DNA from 4 places in the Paenarthrobacter sp. FR1 genome. Region 1 is predicted to be linked to each of the others. Evidence: riboswitches for the same ligand, from Rfam matches in the RefSeq annotation. Region 1 holds a riboswitch; each other region holds the start of a gene.
The links. Region 1 has a riboswitch for thiamine pyrophosphate ahead of thiC (phosphomethylpyrimidine synthase ThiC). Riboswitches for the same ligand answer to the same signal wherever they lie in the genome.
Positions count from the first base shown of each region.

Region 2: linked by a shared signal. The riboswitch ahead of thiD (bifunctional hydroxymethylpyrimidine kinase/phosphomethylpyrimidine kinase) and the one ahead of thiC (phosphomethylpyrimidine synthase ThiC) in region 1 are both predicted to bind thiamine pyrophosphate.
Region 3: linked by a shared signal. The riboswitch ahead of thiO (glycine oxidase ThiO) and the one ahead of thiC (phosphomethylpyrimidine synthase ThiC) in region 1 are both predicted to bind thiamine pyrophosphate.
Region 4: linked by a shared signal. The riboswitch ahead of ACR30Z_RS16095 (ECF transporter S component) and the one ahead of thiC (phosphomethylpyrimidine synthase ThiC) in region 1 are both predicted to bind thiamine pyrophosphate.

Region 1 covers NZ_JBPFSF010000001.1:16,395-22,320, forward strand. Annotated here, with positions in the region: gene ACR30Z_RS00105 (hypothetical protein) at 138-575, opposite strand; gene ACR30Z_RS00110 (VOC family protein) at 696-1,568, opposite strand; gene ACR30Z_RS00115 (amidohydrolase family protein) at 1,647-2,729, opposite strand; TPP riboswitch at 2,815-2,922, shown strand; gene thiC (phosphomethylpyrimidine synthase ThiC) at 2,917-4,755, shown strand; gene ACR30Z_RS00125 (alpha/beta fold hydrolase) at 4,738-5,460, opposite strand; gene ffh (signal recognition particle protein) at 5,528-5,926, opposite strand, start outside.
Region 2 covers NZ_JBPFSF010000006.1:268,668-274,593, reverse strand. Annotated here, with positions in the region: gene ACR30Z_RS14100 (Rne/Rng family ribonuclease) at 1-1,746, shown strand, start outside; TPP riboswitch at 1,898-1,996, shown strand; gene thiD (bifunctional hydroxymethylpyrimidine kinase/phosphomethylpyrimidine kinase) at 1,987-3,504, shown strand; gene rplU (50S ribosomal protein L21) at 3,880-4,188, shown strand; gene rpmA (50S ribosomal protein L27) at 4,251-4,514, shown strand; gene obgE (GTPase ObgE) at 4,650-5,926, shown strand, end outside.
Region 3 covers NZ_JBPFSF010000001.1:373,542-379,467, reverse strand. Annotated here, with positions in the region: gene ACR30Z_RS01715 (RNB domain-containing ribonuclease) at 1-1,369, opposite strand, end outside; gene ACR30Z_RS01710 (TM2 domain-containing protein) at 1,479-2,429, opposite strand; gene ACR30Z_RS01705 (ferritin-like fold-containing protein) at 2,542-3,210, shown strand; gene thiE (thiamine phosphate synthase) at 3,229-3,912, opposite strand; TPP riboswitch at 3,940-4,059, shown strand; gene thiO (glycine oxidase ThiO) at 4,051-5,331, shown strand; gene thiS (sulfur carrier protein ThiS) at 5,328-5,564, shown strand; gene ACR30Z_RS01685 (thiazole synthase) at 5,568-5,926, shown strand, end outside.
Region 4 covers NZ_JBPFSF010000008.1:134,278-140,203, forward strand. Annotated here, with positions in the region: gene ACR30Z_RS16090 (ABC transporter ATP-binding protein) at 1-745, opposite strand, end outside; gene ACR30Z_RS16095 (ECF transporter S component) at 745-1,365, opposite strand; TPP riboswitch at 1,443-1,579, opposite strand; gene ACR30Z_RS16100 (NUDIX hydrolase) at 1,697-2,374, shown strand; gene ACR30Z_RS16105 (DUF4235 domain-containing protein) at 2,411-2,671, shown strand; gene mnhG (monovalent cation/H(+) antiporter subunit G) at 2,733-3,125, opposite strand; gene ACR30Z_RS16115 (monovalent cation/H+ antiporter complex subunit F) at 3,115-3,393, opposite strand; gene ACR30Z_RS16120 (Na+/H+ antiporter subunit E) at 3,390-3,956, opposite strand; gene ACR30Z_RS16125 (Na+/H+ antiporter subunit D) at 3,953-5,536, opposite strand; gene ACR30Z_RS16130 (Na(+)/H(+) antiporter subunit C) at 5,533-5,926, opposite strand, start outside.

The DNA of each region.
Region 1 (5,926 bases):
GGAGAGAGGGGCCGCACCGATCGAGTACCTGTCTATTGTGCCAGATGCCGGGTGCAATTACGACTTACACCACGTGGGGCGGTGTGTTGTTGGTCACCGGAAGGCATCCAACGCAGCGCCGCGGGACGTGCGATTCGTCAGACGGACCAGACGTAGAGCCCGGAACGCTCCACCTTCTCAACGTCAGTGGCCAGCGCAGCCAACTGCTGGACGTACTGGCGCGACGCGGTTGCATCGAAAGGCATGTCGTCCTGGGCAGCCCATGCCGCGGCAACGTCGTCGAGGACGTTTTCCTCGCCCTCGCTTTCATACGTGAGCAGTTCGGCAAGAGCCCGCACCATTGCCTCGGGAACGCCAAGGAGTGCATCGCTGGTGACATCCACGAGGGCCAGTTCATAGTCAGCGCCGGACGCGTGAACAGCCTGGCCCGCGAGGTCGCCCAGCTGTTCGACTTCGAAGTCCGTGATTCCCTCGATCCTGACGGCGGGACCGGCTACTTCAGCGCCCCTGTCCAGGGCTGCGGCCCGCTTGAGTGCTTCATCGTGGGTGGCTATAAAAATTTCGGCAAAGCCCATGGGAAAGTACTCTCATTCCTTCGTGCTGACGGGGCGGCGGCACAGGACCCTGGGGTTCCGTGCCGTCACTGCCCAGCCTAATGCAGCGAAAGGCCGCAGGAACGCAGTCGCCATGGCGGCCTAGCGAACGGCGACCCGAAGCTTGTTGCGCCAAGGATCCTCGAACCGCAGCTCAGCGCCGGTGTGATGGTTGTGCACGCCGGCAACCTTCAGCCGATCCGCCAGCGCCGACACATCATCAGCGCCAGGGACTTCAATCAGCACTTCACCCAGCCCGAGCGTGTCCCGACGGGGTCCGGCACCGCGGCTGTTCCAGACATTCATCGCCATATGGTGGTGGTAGCCGCCGGCGGAGACGAACAGCGCCTGACCATGCCAGCCTGCGGTCCGCTCAAAACCCAAGGTTTCCACATAGAACTTTTGCGCAGTCTCGACATCACCCACCTGCAGGTGCACATGCCCGACGCCGGCGGCCGCCTCGCGCTGTCCGGTCACGGCAGCTTCACTCAAGTGCTCCTGCAGGAACCGCTGTGGCGGGAGTGCAACGTTGTCCATAACCACGTTCGCGCCATCCCACTGCCACAGCTCACGGGGCTTGTCGTAGTAGAGCTCGATGCCGTTGCCCTCGGGATCGGTGAAGTAGAACGCTTCGCTGACGAGGTGGTCTGCGCTGCCGGCGAAGGCGCGGGGTTCAAACTCGGCGGCGGTAGCAATGGTGGCGGCAAGGGAAGGCTGGTCCTTGAACAGGATGGCCGTGTGGAACAAGCCCGCTTCGCCACGCCCCGGAACCTGGAGGCCAGCCGCGGGAGCAAGATGAACAACCGGCTTTCCGACGCGCCCCAGATACAGGCCGCCATCCTGCTCGGCCACCACATCCAGGCCCAAGGCCCGCTGGTAGTAGTCGCTCATCACCTTCATGTCGCCAACCTTGAGCATGACGGTGCCCATGGTGAGTTCGGCAGGCAGAAGATCCTGGCTGAATGAAGTGGTCATGTGAAGCTCCCGGTTCTGAGGTGGCCGCGCATCGGCACCTTCCTACCCTCGTAAATTACTTGAAGCTTCAATTTATTCCTAACGGATGATTCTTCCGCGAAGGACGATGTGTTTGGGGTCGCAGACAGTGGCCACCTCAAGCCTCGGGTCGTCAGCGCACAGCACGACGTCGGCACTCGCCCCTTCGCTGATGCCCTCAGCTCCCAGCCATGATCGGGCGCCCCAACAGGCGGCCTCGAGCACCGCCCACGGCGGCAGGCCGGCGTCGTGCAGTTCCCTCATCTCGTCCGCGATCCGACCATGCTTGATCACGCTGCCCGCGTCCGTTCCCGCGTAGATCGCGACCCCGGCCTCGAATGCCTCAAGCACCCGCTCACGCCGACGCTCCCAAAGGCGCACCATGTGGCCCGCGTACTCCGGAAACTTCGGCGCTGCCTGGGCAGCGATCTCCGGAAAGGTCGCAATGTTGACCAACGTGGGAACGATCGGCACCGACTGCTCCACCAGCCGTGGAATGTGCCGGGGCAGAAGGCCAGTGGCATGTTCGATGCAGTCGATGTTGGCATCGAGCATGTCGTCGATGGTGTCCTCCGCGAAGCAGTGCGCCGTGACCCTGGCACCTTCATCGTGGGCGGCAGCAATGGCGTCCTTGACCAGCTCTGCCGGGAACGACGCAGCGAGGTCGCCAACGCCACGATCAATCCAATCGCCTACCAGTTTCACCCAGCCATCACCGTCCCGGGCTTCCTTTCGGACCGTCTCCACGAGCTGGTCCGCTTCAATTTCATGGCCCAGTCCGCGGAGGTAGCGCCGACTCCTGGCGATGTGCCGGCCGGATCGGATCAAGCGGGGCAAGTCCGTCCGCTGCTGGACCCAGCGCGTGTCGCTGGGCGATCCCGCGTCCCGGATCAGCAGCGTTCCGGCGGCAAGGTCCGCCTGGGCCTGGGCAAGCGTGGTCGCCTCGTCAACCGCCCCTCCGACGCCGAGCCCGATGTGGCAGTGGGCGTCAACAAAGCCTGGCAGCACCCAACCATCCACAACCCTGTCCGGTGTGGCCACTGGGCGCTCGAAGGTCAGGACTCCGTCCACGGACCACATGCCGCGCCGCTCGTTATCCCGAGCCACGAGCACAGGTCCGCTGAATTCAATGATGCTGGCCATGGCAAAAGCCTAGTCCGCCCGTCATCACCGGAAACCTGCTGCGCCCATGTGACTGCGTACTCGTTCGGCGCTGTGGTAGCTTCGTCTACGACCACACGGGGGCCCCTGCAGGGGCTGAGATCGGACTGACGCAGTCTGCGACCGTTGAACCTGTCCGGGTAATGCCGGCGAAGGAAGTGAGTAATCCTTGAGCACCACAGAAACACAGCACACCCCTGCCCAAAACGAGCCTGTTACGCAGTCCCTCAGGTCCCATTCGCTGGCATGGATTGAAGACCATGACGCCGGAATCCGCGTCCCCGTCACGGAAATCGCCCTGGAACCCTCCCCCAACGGCCAGGCCAACACGCCGCTGCGGGTGTATCGCACCGCCGGGCCGGGCAGCAATCCAGTGGTGGGGTTGGAGCCTTTCCGGGCACCGTGGATCGCAGCGCGCGGCGATACGGAGATCTATTCCGGCCGCGGCCGGAACCTGCTCGACGACGGCAAGTCGGCCGTGCGGCGCGGAGCCGCATCGGCGGAGTGGAAGGGTGCACAACCGGTGCCCCGCCGCGCCGTCGAGGGTAAAACCGTCACGCAGATGCATTACGCGAAGCAGGGCGTCGTGACGCCGGAAATGCGTTTCGTTGCGCTGCGGGAGAACTGCGATGTGGAGCTGGTCAGAAGCGAACTGGCCGCCGGCCGGGCCATCATCCCCAACAACATCAACCACCCGGAGTCCGAGCCCATGATTATTGGCAAGGCCTTCCTGGTGAAGATCAACGCCAACATCGGAAACTCGGCGGTCACCAGTTCCATCGCCGAAGAAGTGGACAAGCTTCAGTGGGCCACCCAGTGGGGCGCAGACACCGTCATGGACCTCTCCACTGGCGACGACATCCACACAACCCGTGAATGGCTCATCCGCAACTCACCCGTCCCCATCGGAACGGTGCCCATCTACCAGGCATTGGAGAAGGTCAACGGTGAAGCCAACAAGCTGACGTGGGAAATCTTCCGCGACACCGTGATCGAGCAGTGTGAACAGGGCGTGGATTACATGACCATCCACGCCGGCGTGCTGCTGCGGTACGTCCCCCTGACCGCCAACCGCGTCACGGGCATCGTGTCCCGCGGCGGCTCGATCATGGCCGGCTGGTGCCTGGCGCACCACCAGGAGAATTTCCTATACACACACTTCGATGAGCTGTGCCGGATTTTCGCCCAGTACGACGTCTCGTTCTCGCTGGGCGACGGGCTGCGCCCCGGCTCCATTGCCGATGCCAACGACGCCGCGCAATTCGCCGAGCTGGACACCCTGGCGGAGCTGACACAGCGGGCCTGGGAATTCGACGTCCAGGTCATGGTGGAGGGCCCCGGGCATATCCCCTTCCACCTGGTCCGCGAAAATGTGGAACGCCAGCAGGAACTCTGCAAGGGTGCGCCGTTTTATACCCTGGGTCCGCTGGTCACCGATATCGCCCCGGGCTACGACCACATCACCTCGGCCATCGGTGCCACCGAGATTGCCCGCTATGGCACGGCCATGCTCTGCTACGTGACACCCAAGGAACACCTCGGGCTGCCGAACAGGGATGACGTCAAAACGGGCGTGATTACCTACAAGATCGCCGCCCACGCAGCCGACCTCGCCAAGGGACATCAAGGGGCCAGCGAGCGTGATGATGCCCTGTCCAAAGCACGTTTTGAGTTCCGCTGGCGCGATCAGTTCGCGTTGTCCCTGGATCCGGTGACAGCTGAGGGATTCCATGACGAGACCTTGCCCGCCGAGCCTGCGAAGACCGCCCACTTCTGCTCGATGTGCGGGCCGAAATTCTGTTCCATGCGCATTAGCCAGGACATCCGCGACGAGTATGGTTCGGCCGAATCGCAGGCGGCAATCGCCGGGATGTACAGCGGTATGCGGGAAAAGAGCAGGGAGTTCCTGGAATCAGGCGGGAAGGTGTACCTGCCTGAACTTGAAATCCCCTCGGGCCCGGAGAGCACCAAGGCCCCGGCGGCCAATATTTCAGGACGCCTGAACTGACCTTGCCCGTCCCACATCCGCGACGAACGAACGGATGATGTGATCGCCGTCGACTGAATCCTGGGGCCGGTGTCCGCCCGCCGCCACACGGCGGAGGGCGCCGGTCTCCTGGAGGTACCCTGCAATCTCTTCGTACAGCGGTTCCCAGCCGCCGGTGAGCACCAAGGTGGGAACACCGGGAACAATGTGAAGCGGAGCCTCCCACGGAGGTTCTTGGAGCCTGAGCCTGCGAGCAGAACGACGCGCCTCCGGAGTGTCCAGCCCTCCCGTTTCGGCCGAATAAGCCCGGCGGAAGTACTCGCGTTGGTAATCGGCATCGTTGAGTTGGTTCCGAACGTCAAACAGCGGTTCCATGAGGGCCCGATGGGAACTCGTCGCAGGAAGCTCCGCCGTCAATGACAGGCAAGCCGGTTCAACCAAAGACAGCGAGTGCACGAGGTCGGGGCGCTCGATTGCGGCCAGCATGGCCGAAATGGCGCCTTGTTCATGGGCGACAATGTGGCCGCCGCCGGAATCGACCAACGCATTGGTCAGGATGGCGACGTCCGCCGTCACATTGGATTCCCGTGGTTCGGCAACGGCATCAAAGCCGTGCCGGCGGAGGAACAGGGCGTCATAAGCCAGGGCCATGCCATGCTGCTTCGGCCATGCCGCAGCACCGAAACTGCCCAGGCCGTGAACGAAGACTACGCGCTGCTTATGCATTGGTTCAGCCTATTCCACGGCTCTGACATCCCAAGGGGCGGAACTCCAACCCCTCGGGAGGCAAGTTCTACTTTCCGAGGAACTTGTCGAAGCCCTTGGGAAGGTTCAGGGAGGACGGGTCGAAGTCCGCTGCGCCCTGGCCAAACGCCGCACCCGTAGGTGCTGCCGAGGCCGCGTTGGCGCGCTTGGTTTCCGCGTCGCGCAGCTCCTGAGCCGCCTTGGCCGGGTTGCCGGAACGCGCCTTCTTCTTGGGAGCGTTCTTACCGTTCTTGCGTCCGCCGCCGGGGCCACCAAGACCGGGCATTCCCGGCATACCTGGCATGCCGCCGCCTTGGGCAAGCTTCTTCATCATCTTCTGGGCCTGGGCGAAGCGCTCCAGCAGGCCGTTGACCTCGGAAACATGGACACCTGAACCCTTGGCGATACGGGCTCGGCGTGAACCGTTGATGATCTTGGGAGCCACACG
Region 2 (5,926 bases), on a different contig from region 1:
AGCCAGATCTCCCTGCCGGGCCGCTACCTGGTATACGTACCGGGTGGGTCCATGACCGGTATCTCCCGCAAGCTGCCCGACGTTGAACGTAACCGCCTCAAGCGCATCCTGAAGGACCGTTTGCCGGAGAACGCCGGCGTCATTGTCCGCACGGCCGCTGAAGGTGCGTCGGAAGAAGAACTGACGCACGACATCAACCGATTGCGCGCACAGTGGGAAGGCATCGAAGGCCAGGCCTCGTCCACCAAGGTCCTGGCACCTGAGCTGTTGTACGGCGAGCCGGACCTCACCATCAAGGTGGTCCGCGACGTCTTCAACGAGGACTTCTCCAAGCTGATCGTCTCCGGTGACGACGCCTGGGACACCATCGAGGCCTACGTGACGTACGTTGCCCCTGACCTGGTGGGTCGCCTTGAGAAGTGGACCAAGGACCAAGACATCTTCTCGGCATGGCGCATCGACGAGCAGATTCACAAAGCGTTGGATCGCAAAGTCTTCCTGCCTTCCGGTGGTTCGTTGGTCATCGACCGTACCGAAGCCATGACTGTGGTGGACGTGAACACGGGCAAGTTCACCGGCAGCGGTGGAAACCTCGAAGAAACGGTCACCAAGAACAACCTTGAAGCGGCCGAGGAAGTGGTTCGCCAGCTTCGCCTGCGCGACATCGGCGGCATCATCGTCATCGACTTCATCGACATGGTCCTGGAATCCAACCGTGACCTCGTTCTTCGGCGCATGGTGGAGTGCCTTGGCCGCGACCGTACCAAGCACCAGGTAGCTGAAGTGACATCGCTGGGCCTCGTCCAGATGACACGTAAGCGAATGGGCACAGGCCTCCTGGAGGTCTTCGGTGAGCAGTGCGAGCACTGTGCCGGCCGTGGCGTCGTAACGCACGACGAGCCCGTGGAGCACCGCCGCGCCAACGTGGTGGCCGCCGAGCACCACCGGCCGCACCCCGAGGCCCAGCAGCCTGCTGCCCGCACGGAACGCAAGCGCCGCCGCGGTAAGGGCGGGGGACAGGCCACCGCCGAAGCACCCGCTCCGGTCCATACGACGGCGTCCACCCCGGCAGCACCTTCCACGCATACGGAAACCCAGGATCCGGCGCATAAGGCCAAAGCCGAGGCAACCAGGGCGGCGCTGGCCACGATTGCCGCTGCGGCGCATGCGGCCCACCTGCACGACGACGAACTCCACCGCGCTGAAGAGCAGGCCAAGTCAGCCGGACACCACGAACAAGCTGCCCCGTCCGGTGCCACCGGATCAGCAGAGGATGCCGCCGCCCACGAAGCAGCTGTCCGTGAAGCGCGGCCCACCCCGGTTCTCCGCTTTGGCGGGGAAGAGGTTGCCCTTCCGTTCGTGGAACACCACGAGGAACCGCAAGCCGCCAAACCTGCCATGAGCCTGGATCTCTTGGCCGAGGCTTTCTCCCACCTTGGAGCAGCCTCGGCACCCGAGGAAGAAACAGCGCCGGTTGCCGTCCAGGCGCCGGCCGTTGCTCCGGCGTCCGGCGCTGAGGATGCCCATGGTGATTCGGCGCCACGGGGTCGTCGTGGCCGCCGTAACCGCAGTGCCAGCAGGGCACAGGGCGCTGCCAATGAGACGAGCGTGGAGCACCACGAGGTGACTGCCTCGGCGGCTGGTGGAGCGGCCCACGAGGCTAAGGCGTCCGTGGAACCGGCCAAGAAGGCACCATCGGATGAGCCCATCATCCTTGGCGTCGGGGTGCCGGCTTCCGAGCTCTAACCTCCTGAAGCACTCCGAGGGCCCTGCGCTGACCGTCCAAGAGACGGTTGGTGCGGGGCCCTTTGCTTTCCGCACGCTGAGCAAACCGCAGTCATATCCAGTCCTCACGGTGGCAGGGTTCCCGGGCTTTGGTGCTTCCCGGCTAGGCTGGGGAACTGACACGGGGTGCCGGGCGAAGGGCCGGGCTGAGATCCAAACCCGTTGAACCTGTCCGGTTAGCACCGGCGAAGGGATGTCCTCATGACTGCATTATTGTCCTCCCCTGTGTACCCTCTGGTGACCTCGAGCAGGGCAACGCCCCGGGTGTTGAGCATCGCCGGCTCCGATCCCTCGGGCGGGGCCGGCATCCAGGCCGACCTGAAGAGCATCGCAGCCCACGGCGGGTACGGGATGGCTGCCATTACCGCCCTGACTGCGCAGAACACGATGGGGGTCCATGCCGTTCACGTACCTCCGGTTGAGTTCCTGCGCCAGCAGTTGGAGGCCATCAGCAGCGACATCGATATCGATGCCGTCAAGATCGGAATGCTTGGGGACGCGGCGGTGATCGATGAGGTCCGCCGGTGGCTCGAAGAGGTACGTCCCGCCGTCGTGGTCCTTGACCCGGTGATGGTGGCCACCAGTGGCGACCGCCTCCTGCGTGATTCTGCTGAGAAAGCCCTGCGTTCGCTCTTGCCGCTGGCGGACCTCATCACACCCAACCTTCCTGAACTGGCCATGCTGCTGGGGGAGCCCGAGGCACCCGATTGGTCCTCGGCGCTGGACCAAGGCAAGCGACTGGCCGCCGAGTGCGGAAACACCGTGCTGGTGAAGGGCGGCCACCTGGCGGGTTCGGAATGCCCCGACGCGCTGGTGAATACGAGCGGGCTGTTGAGGCAGGATGTGGTCGAGATTGCTGGGCCCCGGGTCGAGACACAGAACAGCCACGGCACCGGCTGCTCCCTGTCCTCGGCCCTGGCCACTGTCCAGGCCCGAACTGGTGACTGGGAGGCCTCCCTTAGGGAGGTGAAGCCGTGGCTGCTCCAGGCCCTGATGAGCTCTGACGCCCTCGAGGTGGGGCAGGGGAGCGGCCCGGTCCATCACTTCCACCACCAGCAAGGACTCAAGCCCGGCGCCTTCGCCGCCGCATTGTGGAACCACGCCACACCGGAGCTCGAGGCGATCTACTCCCTCAGGTTCATTCAGGAGTTGCAGTCAGGGGCGCTGCCCGAGCCCTGGTTCAACTACTACCTCGCCCAGGACGCCATCTACCTCAATGGGTACTCCCGGGTACTGGCACGCGCTGGAGCCCTAGCACCCACGGAGGAGGAGCAGTTGTTCTGGGCAAAGGCCTCCCAGCAATGCCTCGAAGTTGAATCGGAACTGCACAGGAACTGGCTGGGCTCCCGTGAGACGTCCACGGTCACGGGCCCCGTCACCAAGTCGTATGTGGACCACCTGCTGGCGTCCTCGGCCTCCGGCAGTTACGCGGTGATTCTGGCGGCGATTCTGCCTTGCTACTGGCTGTATGCGGAAGTCGGCCAACAGCTCCACACCGCCTACGTCGATGCCGGGGCCCCTGCCAACCATGCCTACGCGGACTGGTTGAGGACGTACTCGGACGAGGATTTTGCGGAGGCCACCAGAAAAGCGATCAACTTCACGGATAGCGCCGCTGTGGAAGCATCTGACGGTGAGCGGGACGCCATGGTGGAGGCGTTCGTGCAGTCCTGCCGCTATGAGACTGCCTTTTTCGACGCTCCGCGGTTGTTCGCGTAAGGTCCGCCGGAACTTTCTGAAGCGCGTTTTCGAGGCCGCCACCGCGCGTCGCGAGCGAAATCGCGTTAATCGCGCCCAAACCCTGTAGGCTGTATGGGCACGGTGCCGGGAGAGTCCGTTACAACTGGTGACGCAAGTCACGTGGTAGCCTCCGGACCCGGCCTCATTTGCAGCTGAAGGTCAAACTAGCGTAATCTTGATCTTCGGTGCTTACGCCAACACTTGGGTTATGCCCCTTGGAATTGTTCATGGGATGACTCGCGGACTTCGATCAGAAGTCCACGGCGTTGAGGCACAGCGCGAACCAAGCCTGATTCCGGTTCAAGGTTCCGCACGCAAATTTAGTTATAAACGTCGAGAGAAGTGAGTACCCAAGTGGTGTACGCGATTGTCCGCGCAGGCGGCCGCCAAGAAAAAGTTTCCGTTGGAGACTACGTAACGCTTAACCGCGTCCCCGGTGGAGCCGGCAGCACGCTTGAGCTGCCCGCCTTGCTCCTGGTAGACGGCGATAAGGTCACCTCCGCAGCTGCGGAACTGGCCAACGTCAAGGTTACGGCTGAGATCCTCGAGGACCTCCGTGGTCCGAAGATCGTCATCCAGAAGTTCAAGAACAAGACCGGCTACCGGAAGCGTCAGGGTCACCGTCAGGAACTGACCAAGATCAAGATCACCAGCATCGCGTAACTCTCGTTACCCGCTGTTCAGGTTTTTCAGTTTCCCCAGAAATTTAGAGGCAGGCATTTCACATGGCACACAAAAAAGGCGCGAGTTCCACTCGCAACGGTCGTGACTCCAACGCACAGTACCTGGGCGTCAAGCGCTTCGGCGGTCAGGTAGTTTCCGCCGGCGAAATCATCGTTCGCCAGCGTGGAACGCACTTCCACCCCGGTGCAGGCGTCGGTCGCGGTGGCGACGACACCCTGTTCGCACTTCAGGCCGGTGCGGTTGAGTTTGGTACTCGCCGCGGCCGTCGCGTAGTGAACATCGTTGCTGCTGCAGCTGCAGAGTAACAACAAGTTCTGAACCGGTGGAGCGGGCCAAACGGCCCGCTCCACCGTTCTTTTAACCGCATTACAATCGACTAGGGCGCCCCGGGCGCCTCGGTTTTTGCAACAGCGCTGGCAACAGCAATAGAGGAGATCCACGTGGCGAGCTTTGTAGACCGGGTAGTCCTGCACGTATCCGGCGGAACCGGTGGCCACGGCTGTGTCTCCGTAAAGCGGGAAAAGTTCAAGCCGCTCGGTGGCCCCGACGGCGGCAACGGCGGCAACGGCGGCGACGTCATCCTGCGCGTGTCCGCCCAGACCACCACCCTGCTCGATTACCACCACGCTCCCCACCGCCACGCCACCAACGGCGGCCCCGGCATGGGTGACTGGCGTGGGGGTAAGAACGGTGAAACCCTCATTCTTCCGGTGCCGGACGGCACCGTGGTCAAGACCAAGGACGGCGAAGTCCTCGCTGACCTCGTGGGCGAAGGCACCGAGTACATCGCTGCGGCAGGCGGTCAAGGCGGCCTCGGCAACGCGTCCCTTTCCTCACAGAAACGCCGGGCCCCCGGCTTTGCCTTGCTCGGCATCGAAGGAGAATCCAGCGACATCGTCCTGGAACTGAAATCCATCGCCGACATCGCTTTGGTTGGCTTTCCCTCTGCCGGTAAGTCCAGCCTGATCGCCGCTATGTCCGCAGCGAGGCCCAAGATCGCCGACTACCCGTTCACCACCCTCATTCCCAACCTTGGCGTGGTCCAGGCGGGCGAGGTCCGTTTCACCATCGCCGATGTGCCCGGCCTCATCGAGGGTGCCAGCGAAGGCAAGGGCCTCGGCCACAACTTCCTTCGCCACGTAGAGCGCTGCGCCGCATTGGTCCACGTTCTTGATTGCGGAACCCTGGAATCGGACCGAGACCCACTCTCCGACCTCGCCATCATTGAGGCCGAGCTGGAGAAGTACGCCGTCGATATGAGCTATGCGGGTGTGGATGGTGAAGTGGTCCCGCTGAACGAGCGTCCCAAGCTCGTGGTGCTCAACAAGGTGGACCTTCCTGACGGCAAGGACATGGCCGAGTTTGTCCGTCCGGACCTTGAGGCCCGCGGATACCGTGTCTTTGAAGTGTCGGCAACCAGCCATGAGGGTTTGCGCCAACTCGGCTTTGCCATGGCAGAGATCGTCAAGGCGGCACGCGATGCCGTCCAGACCGCCCCGCCCAAGGTGGCCCCGCCCGTCCTGCGTCCGCGCGCAGTCAACGAATCCGGCTTCAAGATCCGCCGCGAGGAAAAGAACCTCGAGCCGTTGTTCCGCGTCCTGGGCGAGAAGCCTGTGCGCTGGGTCAAGCAGACAGACTTCACCAATGAGGAAGCCATCGGCTACTTGGCGGACCGCCTGGCCAAGCTGGGCGTGGAGACGGAACTCTTCAAGGTCGG
Region 3 (5,926 bases), 360 kb from region 1:
CGGCAATCTGGACAACGCCGTAAGGGCCATTGCCGTTCCCATTACTCCTGCCGTTGCCGTTTCCGTTGCCATTGGAAGGCTTCGATCCGGAAATCACCACAGCATCAAACTCCTGGCCAATATGGTTGGCGACGAGCGCCGCTTCCACGGTATCCAGGGCTGCGCGCTCAAGGCGTCCGGCCAGCTGGTCCGAACCCGCCATGATGTCGGGCAATGTCGGCAGGGCATCACGCGCCCACGCGGGGATGTCATGGTTGTTGCTGAGGGCTTCACAGATCACCAGGACGAACCGGTCAATCAGGCGGCGCAGGGGAGCTGTGGTGTGGGCGTAGGGTGCGCCGATGGCTGCCTGGACGATTGTGTCAGGCACCTCGCCGTCAAAGGGCGTGTAGCCGGCACCTCGGAAGAGGGTCCCAGCCGAATGCAGGATGGCCAGTTGCTTGGGATCGGAGGCATCCAAGGTCCGCAAATACTCGCCATACGTGACTTGTCCGTCCCACGGTTTGCCGAGGGCGGTGGTTTGCCGTTTGAAGTGCTGCAACGAACGCTCGTCAGGTGCGGGCATGGTGCGCAGGATGCCCACTTTGCCATCAAGCATCAGCCGGGCTGCGGCCATCCCGGTCATGAGGGAGATCTGTGCGTTCCAATCCTCTACGGGCAGCGAGGGAGCCGCGGCGATCCTGTACCCGCCGCCGTCGGTCGCTTGGACTATCTCTTGTTCCGGCATGTTGAGGCTCGCGCCACCACGGAGCCGTTCCAGTTCGACCCGCTTCAGCCCCACTTCCTTGAGAAGCGCCAGGACGGGCGGGGCCGAGCCGTCGTCGATCTGCTGTTGGGCGCCTTTGTAGCTGAGCTTGGCACGGCTTCGGACCGTGGCACGTGCCACGGAAACGGTGACAACCTCCGCGTCGGTGTCCAGGTCAAAATTCCACACGAAGGCGCTGCAGTCCTGATCCGGCAGCAGGCTGCCGGCATTCTCGCTGATTACCTCCGGGTGCAGCGGGATTCGGCCATCGGGGGCGTAGAACGTCTGCCCCCGCTGTCGGGTTTCGGCGTCCAGGGCGCCGCCCGGAGCCACGAAGGAAGGCACGTCGGCGATGGCGTAGAGAACCTTGTAGCCGTCGCCTGCGCGGTCTATGAAGAGGGCTTGGTCCAGGTCCGTGGAAGTCGCAGGGTCGATGGTCACGAACGGAATGTCGCGCAGGTCCCGGTCAGGGAGCTCAAGGGTGTCCACGGCTTCCTGGGCTTCCGCGACTGCCTCCGCTGGGTAGGCTCCAGGCAGCTCCAGCTCCGTCCTTAGCGCGGCAAGGGCCGCCGCGAGCTGGTCCGTTGAGTCGTCGACGTTGGGAGCTATCCGATGATGTGACACGAAAATCAGGTTAGCCCTAAACACACGGATAGTCTTGGACGCCCTCACGCAAATGCCCGCTGTCCAAAGGACAACGGGCATTCGAAGCGCAGTGAATCCGGAGGAGCTGCTAGCTGGCCGGCGTCAGCGTGACCGTGGCAGCCTTATCGCCGAAGTCGTCGTTGACCACCACCGAGGTGGGGCCTCTCTTGATGTCGAAGGCGATGACGCCCTGACGGACTTGTCCGGGTCCGACTTCCTCGGAAGGCAGGCTCCCCATGGCTTCCTCAAGGTAGATCTGCTCTCCCTTGTTGCCGTCAGCGTCGAAGACCTCGAAGTTTGTCGGAGCCGAAAGGCTGGTTCCCGTGACCGTTTCCCACGAAACCTCCATCAGGAGGAACCCTCCGTTTTTCGGCTTCATGTAGGACATGTCGGGAATCTCGGTGGTGTACCCGGAGTTGACGATGCTGACTTTCACCGTGTTGCCGTCGGAGACGGTGACCATGAAGGAGTTGGCGTCAGTGACAGGCCCCGGCGACGGCAGAGGCGCTTCCTGGGAAGTCGAGGGGAGGGCCGGGACAGGCGTGGTACCTCCCTGGACTGCAGCCGCGACGAGCGTCAAAGACACCACCGTGGACACGATTCCAATGATGAGCCCGGCGAACCATACGACGATCGTGATGATCCAGGCCTTCTTCTTGTTCTCCGGATACCCCGCCAGCGGACGGCCTTGCTTATCGCGTGCATTTCCTGTGAGCGTGATGATGAGGTCCACGATGGACCAGATGCCCAAGCCGCCCGCCGTGAGCAACTTCGCAATGCCGGTACCGATCTTGCCCAAGTAGAAGCGGTCCACGCCGAGTCCACCCAAGAGCAGGGAGAGAATCCAGGTAACCAGGAAGGACTTGGCGGGACCACCAAACCCTGGAGCCCCGTACTGTGCTGAACCCGGGCCGGGTTGGAAATCGTTCTGCGGCCCGGCCTGGTACTGGCCTCCGTAGCCGACGGGCGCGGTGGGGATCTGCGGAACTCCTGCTCCGGCATCGTTCTGGGGCGAGGGCGGGTAGCTCGGGTGACTCATTAATGATCCTTCAGTGGGGTGGGTACGAGGTGAGGGCAGGGGCACGTTTGGGACGCCTCGCTGCCAACTCACTTCGAGCCAGCCTAGTAGGCCTCAGGGTTAGTCTTGGACCATGGGCACTTCACCGGACCCACCCGCCTCGGCCGATCAACTCGCAGCAGAGCTCTTCGGAGCCATGGCATATGGCGAGTTGTCCGCATTCGGGCGGCTCTCGTTCGATTCCCGCTACGCGCCCACACTCCATGACCGGTCGGTACTGGCCAAGATAGCCGTGGGTGCCTACGGAAACTTCGCCCTCCTCAGCGATCGACTCTCCGAAATGGGGATCGATCCCGAGGAGGCCATGCTGCCCTTCCAGCGGTCCTTTGACCATTTCCACGAGCGCACCAAACCGGGGGACTGGTTCGAATCCGTGATGAAGGCCTACGTCATCGATACCGTTTCCTCGGACTTCTACCGTGCTGTTGCAGGGTTCCTCGATGCCGGGACGCAGCAGTTCGTTGAGCGGGTGGCATCTCCCGACCAAGCCACCGAAGTCCTCCGCGTCCTGTTGAGGCGGGCGTTGGCCGATGACCCGAGGCTGGCCTCCCGGCTGGCGTTATGGGGCCGCCGGTTGGTAGGCGAAGCCCTGACGCAGGCACAACGCGTGGGAATGGAACACCCCAGGGTGGGGCCAACGTTGAAGAACGGCGGCGACGCCCGGGCCGCGGTGAGGAAACTGACCGGCGAGCTCGCCGAAAGGCACGCGCGCCGAATGACGGAACTCGGACTGACCGCCTGACTGCCCGCCGCGTTGGCGCTACCCGGCGTCCAGGGCTTCGAGCAGCGACTTGGCTGCCGCCGTCGGGTCTTCCGCCTCGGTGATGGCGCGCACGACGACGATCCGGCTGGCTCCTGCGGCCACCACTTGTTCCACGTTGTTGAGGTCGATGCCCCCGATGGCGAACCACGGCAGCTCGACGGCGACCTGGGTGGTTTCGTCTGCGCGCTTGGTGGCTTCTGCGGCATATGTGACCAAGTCCAGCCCCACTGCTGTCCGGCCCGGTTTGGTGGGTGTTGCCCAGACCGGACCAACGCAGAAATAGTCCAAGCCGTCGTTCCCGGGGGAGGCCGTGATTGCCGCATTCACCTGCTCCGGAGTGTGGGTGGAAAGGCCGATCACTGCGGGCTTGGGAAGGAAGGTGCGGGCAACCTTCAACGGAAGGTCCTTTTGCCCGATGTGGAACACGGGAGCCGCGGAAACACTGGCAACATCGGCGCGGTCGTTGACGGCCCAGAGTCGTCCGTGCCGCTGCGCAACGCTGCGCAGGACGGCCAGTATTTCCAGTTCCTCGGCCGCTTCGATGGTCTTGTCGCGGAGCTGGATGATATCCACTCCGCCGGCAAACGCGGCGTCGACGAAGTCTTCAAAATCGCCCTGCCGTTTGCGTGCATCCGTGCACAGATAGAGGCGGGCTGAGGCGAGGGATTCAGGCTGGGTCATGGAATCCAGAGTAGTTCCTCTAAACTGGGCACGTACTGCGGGAGCCGCGACCTTCGTCATATGACTGTCCGGCTGAGAGGGCTTCAGCGCCGACCGCTTGACCTGATCCGGCTAGTACCGGCGTAGGGAAGGAACCGAATGGCAGAATCCCGCCACGCTCCAGGCAACACATCGACAGTTCGCGCGGACGTCGCCGTCATCGGCGGAGGCATCATCGGCCTGGGGATAGCCCACGAGGTCCGTCGGCAGGGCCGCTCAGTGGCGCTCATCGACCCAGCCCCGGCATCCGGCGCCACGTTCGCCGCCGCCGGAATGCTTGCACCGGTCAGCGAATTGCACTACCAGGAGGAAGACCTTCTGGAGCTCATGCTCGAGTCTTCCCGTCTGTGGCCGGCTTTCGTGGGCGGCCTTCCCCGAGCCGGGGAAGGCACCGGATACTGTACGACGCCGACCCTCGCCGTGGGTGCCGACGCCGCCGACCGTCGCGCGCTCGCCGATCTGCGGTTGGTGCAGCTCGCCGCTGGTTTGGACGTCGAGCCGCTGGCATTGCGGGCGGCACGGGAACGCGAGCCCCTGCTCAGCCCCCAAATTTCCTGCGCCTTCGACATTCCAGCCGACCACCAAGTGGATCCCCGGAAACTGGCAAACTGTCTGCTGGCGGGGTTGGCCGCCCATTCGCCCGGCGACGACACCTGGGTGGCCGGTGCCGACCATGGATTCGCCGTAGCCGACTCCGCGCGCGGAGTGCTGTGGAATGGGAACCGGGTTTGCGGAGTGGAACTCGAAGCCGGAGGCACAGTCCTCGCGGGTGAGACAGTGGTGGCCAACGGACTGGGTGCTGCGCACTTGCTCGGCCTCCCCGAGGCCACGGGCCTCCCGGTGCGGCCGGTCTACGGCGACATCCTCAGGCTTCGAGTCCCGGCGCACCTCCAGCCGTTGGTGACAGCTACCGTCCGGGGCATGGTCCGCGGGGTGCCCGTGTATATAGTCCCCAGGGACGACGGAACCGTCGTTATTGGAGCGACCCAGCGCGAGGATGCCCTGTCGGCGACGTCCAACGCAGTCTCCGCCGGCGGTGTCTACCAGCTCCTGCGGGACGCCCAGGTCCTGGTTCCGGCAGTGGCTGAGCTCGAATTGCTCGAGGCCACGGCCCGTGCCCGGCCAGGCACCCCGGACAACGCTCCACTGCTCGGTCGCGTGGCCGATTCACGCGGGGACATCGCGGGGCTGGTCATAGCCACAGGCTTCTTCCGTCACGGTGTTCTCCTCACGCCTGTAGCCGCCAGGATTGTCGGCGAACTGATCGGCGGTTCGTCGGACTCCCGGTGGTCCCGCTTCCGGCCGGACCGTTTCGCGACCAACTTCCCGGAACCCCACACAACCACGCCAGCAGCCGCTCCCAGCAAGGAACCAGTATGAACATCAAACTCAACGGCGCCCACCATACAGTGGCGGACGACGCCTCGGTCAGCACCCTGGTCAGCTCCATCACCGGCCGGGTCCTGGACCACAAGGGACAGGCAGCCGACGGCGGAAAGCTGGGTGTCGCCGTCGCGCGTAATTCCGAAGTTGTGCCGCGCAGCCAATGGTCGGCGACGACGCTCGCCGACGGAGACGAACTCGAACTCGTAACCGCAGTCCAAGGAGGCTGAACCATGACCACAGCAAGTACTGAAATCCGCACAGACGCCTTGGTGATTGACGGCGTCGAATTCGGCTCCCGCCTGATCATGGGCACGGGAGGGGCGCCCAGCCTGGACGGCCTCGGAGCCGCCCTCCTGGCATCGGGGACGGAGCTCACCACAGTCGCCATGCGGCGTTATTCGCCGGCTGAGGCCGGCTCGCTGTTCCAGCTCTTGGTGGACAACGACATCCGGGTGCTGCCCAACACGGCTGGCTGCTTCACGGCCAAAGATGCCGTCATGACGGCGGAACTGGCACGTGAGGCACTGGAAACCGATTGGGTGAAGCTGGAAGTCATCGCGGACGAGCACACGCTTCTTCCTGACGCCGT
Region 4 (5,926 bases), on a different contig from region 1:
CCGGCGGGCCGTCCAGGAGGACGCCCGGCGTACCGGCTTCTGAGCCGGTACCCGGCTGCAGGACCACGATCCTGTCCACCAGGTCCTTCCACACAGACACCCGGTGCTCCACCACCACCAACGTGGCGCCGGTCTTGTCCACGCAGCGCTTCACGGCATCGCGGACCTCCAACACCCCTGCAGGATCGAGGTTGGCCGTAGGTTCATCCAGCAGGATCAGCCCGGGCCGCATCGCCAGGATGCCGGCCAGCGCAAGGCGCTGCTTCTGCCCACCGGAGAGTGCCGCCGTCGGGTGATCCAACGCCAAGCCGCCGCCTGCTGCGGTACGCAACCCGACGTCGTCGAGCGCTTCATGGACGCGGGACCAAATCTCGTCCCGCGGTACGGCCAGGTTCTCGGCACCGAAGGCGACGTCGTCACCCACCCGCGAGAGGACCACCTGCGTTTCCGGATCCTGTTGCATCAGGCCGGCGCGGCCTCGCTGCTCGCGGGGAGTGACGCCGTCGATCAGCAGGGAGCCGGTCTCGTCAGAGTCGTCCTCCTCGTCACCCAGCACCCCGGCGAGGGCGTGCAGGAGCGTGGACTTGCCGGCGCCTGAAGGCCCCAGCAGCAGTACGCGCTCCCCGGGTTCGATCCTGAGGTCAAGGCCTTGAATGGCAGGCTTGGCCCGACCGGCGTGCCGCCAACCCCAGCCCTCGGCCGAGATGGCGGCAGGCCTGACAGCGCCGCTGTTGGTGGCGGGCATCAGCTGAAGACTGGCTCCGAAGCGGCCTTGCGGGACGCGAAGGAGCTCAGGACGCCCGTCTTGGCCAAACCGCGGGTGGCGACCCATGACAGTGCGCCTGCGATGATCGCGCCGGAGATGGTGGTGAAAGTGATGTAGGCCAGCTTGTCGATGGCTTCGTAAGCGATGTTCCAACCCCAAGGCAGGAAGGAGTCGTTGAGGCCGCAGAAAAGGCCAGCACCGGCACCGGCAAGGAGTGCCGTGGGCAGGTTGAACTTCTTGTAGCGGAACGCGGCGAAGATCAGCTCGGCGCCGAGGCCCTGGAGGATGCCCGAGATGAGCACTGTGGTGCCGTACTGCGAACCCATAATGAGCTCACCCGTGGCTGCCACGGCTTCGCAGAACAGTGCCGCACCCGGCTTGCGGATAATGAGCATGCCCAAGACCGCCGGGATCATCCAGCCACCGGCGATCAGGCCGGTGAGCGGCGGATACGTCGCGTTCATGGGAATGGATACGAGTGCGGCGCCCTGGGACCATGCCCAGAAGATCACGCCGCCGGCGATGGCGATAAGGGCCGCCACCACGATGTCTACAACACGCCAGCTATAACTGGTCTTCTTCACGTTTACCGTGGTCATTTTTCTGCCTCCTGAGGTACAGGAGGGGAAAGTGCTCCCCGGATTCCCCAGCCGGCCTGCGCCGCCCGGATCCGGACACTCTGAGAAGCTCGACTCCCTTGCGCCGGTACTAACCGGATCAGGTTCGAGGGTCTGCGGCTGTCCGCACTCTCAGCGCCCTCGCGTCTCCCGCATTCCTGCAGGATTCGACGGCGGCGCTCCCCTGTCGTTATCAATCTGCCCTGATGGGCTGGTTCAGTTTACACCTGCGCGTGTGGCCGGCGCTGGGGCCCGGTCACAATCCTGCGAGAATGGACCAGCAGATCCGACCGCAGCAAAGGGGCACATTTTCATGACGGACATTCCCGGCTCAGGACTTCCAGGAACCAAACCCGTGCCCGAACCCCGGCTTGCTGCCAGCGTCATCCTGCTTCGCGACACCGCGGACGGGCTCGAGGCCTTCGTCCAGCACAGGGTCAGCACCATGGACTTCGCTGCCGGGATGGTGGTCTTCCCCGGAGGACGGGTGGACGCCGCGGATCAATCCGGGTGGGACTACCCCACCGAACTCCTGCAGGCCCACGCGGCGGACTGGCACCAGAGCTCCATCGGCACGGATCCGGACGCTGCAGCAATGGTACTCACAGCTGCCATCCGGGAGGTCCAGGAGGAAGCCGGCCTGAGCATCGACGCCTCGGATCTCCGTCCCTGGGCCAACTGGATCACCCCTACGGACATGCCCAAGCGCTTCGATACGTATTTCTACGTCGCCAAGCCTTCGCCGGGAGCCGAGCCGCAGCACCAAACCACGGAAGCGTGGCAATCCCTATGGATGCCTGTGAACGGAATCCTGGAAGCCGAGGCTGCCGGCACCCTGCAGCTGATGCCGCCCACCTACTACCTGCTGAAGGAAATCGACGGGTTTGGTTCTGTGGAGGCGATGTGGTCCGCCGAACATGCTGTGGTCCCCGTGCTGGCACCGGAGGGTTCCATGGCTGCGTTTTTGAAGGAACGGGAAAGCCGGCGCTAGCAGTGTTCCCCCGGCCTTTACAGCTAGGCTGGGGACATGAACCTCTTCTTCAAGCTGCTGGGTGCCGGAGTAAGCCTCGGAGCAGGCTTCGTCGGAACCAAACTCGTCAACAAAGGGTGGGAAAAGGCCACTGGCAACAAGCCACCCGTAGGCAACGATGACATGGAAACAAGCCTGCGCTCGGCCCTGACCTTCGCACTGATTTCCGCGTTCGTCAGTACCCTCATCCAGGTCCTTGCCAGCCGTGGCACGCAGCGTGCCATCGCACGCTTCGCCAAATCCCAGGACATCGTCTAGGAACCATCCGGACAACAAAGCGCGGGCCACCTTGGTGGGCCCGCGCTTTTTTATGGGCGGTTCAGCGGTCGTTCGCGGGTTCCTGGCCCGCTGCTGCCCGCTGGACGACGGCCTCAAGCTCATCTTTGGTGAGCATCTCGCGGTGCCCGTGCTTGGTGCGGTAGGCAGAGCGCCCCACCATGTGCGCAGAGACGGGGGCCGTCAGCAGCTGGAAAATCCACGCCACCACCAGGACAGGCCATACCCACCACGTCCGCATCTGCAGGCCGATCGCCGCCAGCATGAGGAACAACCCCAGGACCTGCGGTTTGGTGGCGGCGTGCATGCGGCTCATGAGGTCCGGGAAGCGCAGCAGGCCCACGGCCGCGCCGAGGGACATCAGGGCACCCACCACCAAGAACACAGCGGTAACAACATCAATGACGGCGTCCACGCCGGTGGCGTCAGGACTCATTGTTCTGTTCCCTCCGCTCGGCCACGAACCGGGCAACCGTCACCGAGCCGATGAACCCAATCACCGCTAGGGCCACCAGCAGCATCAGGTTGTTGAGGTGCCGGTTCATCGCCATATCCACGGCAAGTGCGGCGCCGAGAATGGCCAGCAGCACGTCGGACGCCAGGACGCGGTCCAGCAGGGACGGTCCGATGGCGATGCGGACAATCGCGCCTGCCGCAGCCAAACTCAGGATGACAGCCGTGGCCACCAGGACGAATTCCTTCACTGCGTTGCCCCTTCCATGCCGGGACGCGCTTCAGCCCTAAGCGCCTCGACTTCTTCACGAGTACCCATGATGCGGATCAGTCCCGCTTCGATGTTCTGGGTTTCCTGCCGGATCTTGTCGATGTCGGCTTCTTCATAGATGTTCAGCGCGTGCAGGTAAAGCGTTGACGTTGAACGGTCCACTTCCACCACCAGGGAGCCGGGAATCAGGGAAATGACGTGCCCGGTGGCGGTCACCATGAGGTCCGAATGGCTCCGCAGCGGAACAGCGACGACGGCGCTGCGCACCTTCGGGCCTTTGGCCACCGCCAGGTACAGCACCACGAAGCTCGCTGCCACAACTTTGGCGAGGAACATCAGGGCAAAGGGAATGGCGCGCAGGATGTTGAACCTGCCGCTCAGTTCCACGGGTGGGAGGTAGAAGAACTTGGCCACCAGCACTGCGATCAGGGCACCAAACAGCAGGTTGCCGGGGCTGAAATCCCGCCACAGAGCGCCCCAGACAATCACCAACCAGATGAGCAGTGGCAGTTCGGTGCGGAACGAAATCGGTTTGCGGCTCATTTGGCATCACCCGTCTGCACTTCATCCGTTTGTGCAAGGGGCGGCACCTCGACGGAATCGCCCAGGACCGAATGGATATAGGCGGATCGGTCCAGCATTATGCGGGCGGAACCGTCGGCCACCTGGAAGAGCGGTCCGGCGAAGACCGTCAGGGCGACGCCAAATATGACCAGGCCGGCCGTGGAACCCACCATTGTCCGGGGCAGCACGCCGACGTTGCCGGTAGCCTTCAGCACGGGGTCGGGGAACTCGGCGTCTTCGGGCTTCCGCCAGAAGGCCCTGTTCCACACACGGGCGATCGCCAGCAGCGTCAGCAGGCTGGTGACTACGCCGCCCACCACCAGCACGATGGCCAGGGGTGTCCCCAACTCCACTCCGGCCTGCAACAGACCCAACTTGCCCAGGAACCCGGAGAAGGGCGGAATGCCGGCCAGGTTCATTGCCGGGACAAAGAACAGCAAAGCCAGAAGCGGAGACAACTTGGCCAAGCCGCCCAATCGGTCAATGGACGAGCTGCCGCCACGTCGCTCTATGAGACCCGTGACCAGGAACAGGCTGGTTTGCACGGTGATGTGGTGCGCCACGTAGAAGACGGCTGAACCCAACCCCGCCACCGAGCTCATCGCCAAACCGAACACCATGTACCCGATGTGGCTGACCAAGGTGAAGGACAGGAGACGTTTGATGTCGCTCTGGGCCAGGGCGCCCAGAATACCGACCACCATGGTAAGGAGCGCCACCACCATCAAGGGGACGTTAAGGGTGTCCCCCGGGAACAGGAGTGTCTCCGTGCGGACCATGGCATAGACGCCCACTTTGGTCAGCAGCCCGGCAAACACCGCGGTGACCGGCGCCGGCGCCGTGGGGTAGGAGTCAGGCAGCCAGAAGGACAATGGGAACACAGCGGCCTTGATGCCGAAGGCCACCAACAGCATCACGTGCAGGAGGTTCTGCGTGCCTTGGTCCAGTTCGGCGAGCTTGATGGCCAGGTCCGCCATGGTGATGGTTCCGGTGGCGCCATAGATCATGGCAATGGCTACGAGGAACAACACGGAGGACACCACGGAAACCACCACGTAGGTGACACCCGCACGAATGCGCGGACCCGTCCCTCCCAAGGTCATGAGCACGTAGCTTGCCGTCAGCAGGATTTCGAAGCCGACATAGAGGTTGAAGAGGTCGCCTGTGAGGAAGGCGTTGGACACGCCTGCCACCAGGATCAGGTAGGTGGGGTGGAAAATCGAGACCGGCGCTTCCTGGTCTCCGTCAGCCATGCCTTGGCCGGTGGCGTAGATCAGGACGGCGAGGCTCACCACGGTGGAAACCACCAGCATGAGGGAGGAGAACTGGTCCACCACCAGGACAACGCCCCACGGCGGCAACCAACCACCCAGAGTCACGGACGTGGTGCCACCGTTCCACACGGAGATCAGCAGCAGGCACTCCAGCAGGAGGGTCGCGCTCAGGATGCCGATGCTGACCATCCGCTGCGCAGAGTGGTGCCTGATGAGCAGGAACGCGAGGGCAGCACCCAGAATCGGTAGGAGGACAGCTAGCGGCGACAGGTTCGCAAGGTTCACGCGCTGCCTCCTTCCTGGGTTGATGCCGTGTTGGGGGTTTCTGTGGCTTCCGGGTGGCCGTGGTCCGAGGTGTTGGACGGTGTAATCGCGAACTCCGAGGTTTCCAGGGGCACGATCGCGTCGTCCTCCGCATCGAAGCTGGGAGTCTTGGCCACGCGGACGTCCTCAAGGTCGTCCTGGATCTCGTCCTGGCGGGCGAGGACCCAGGTGCGGTAAATGATGCCCAGCATGAACGCCGTCACCGCGAAGGAAATGACGATCGACGTCAGGATCAGTGCCTGGGGCAGGGGATCACTGTAGGCATCAGGGCCGGTTTCCTTGTCGAACAAGGGTGCTAGCCCGGCGTATCCCCCAGTGCTCAGGATCAGGATGTTGGTGGCATTGGCCAGC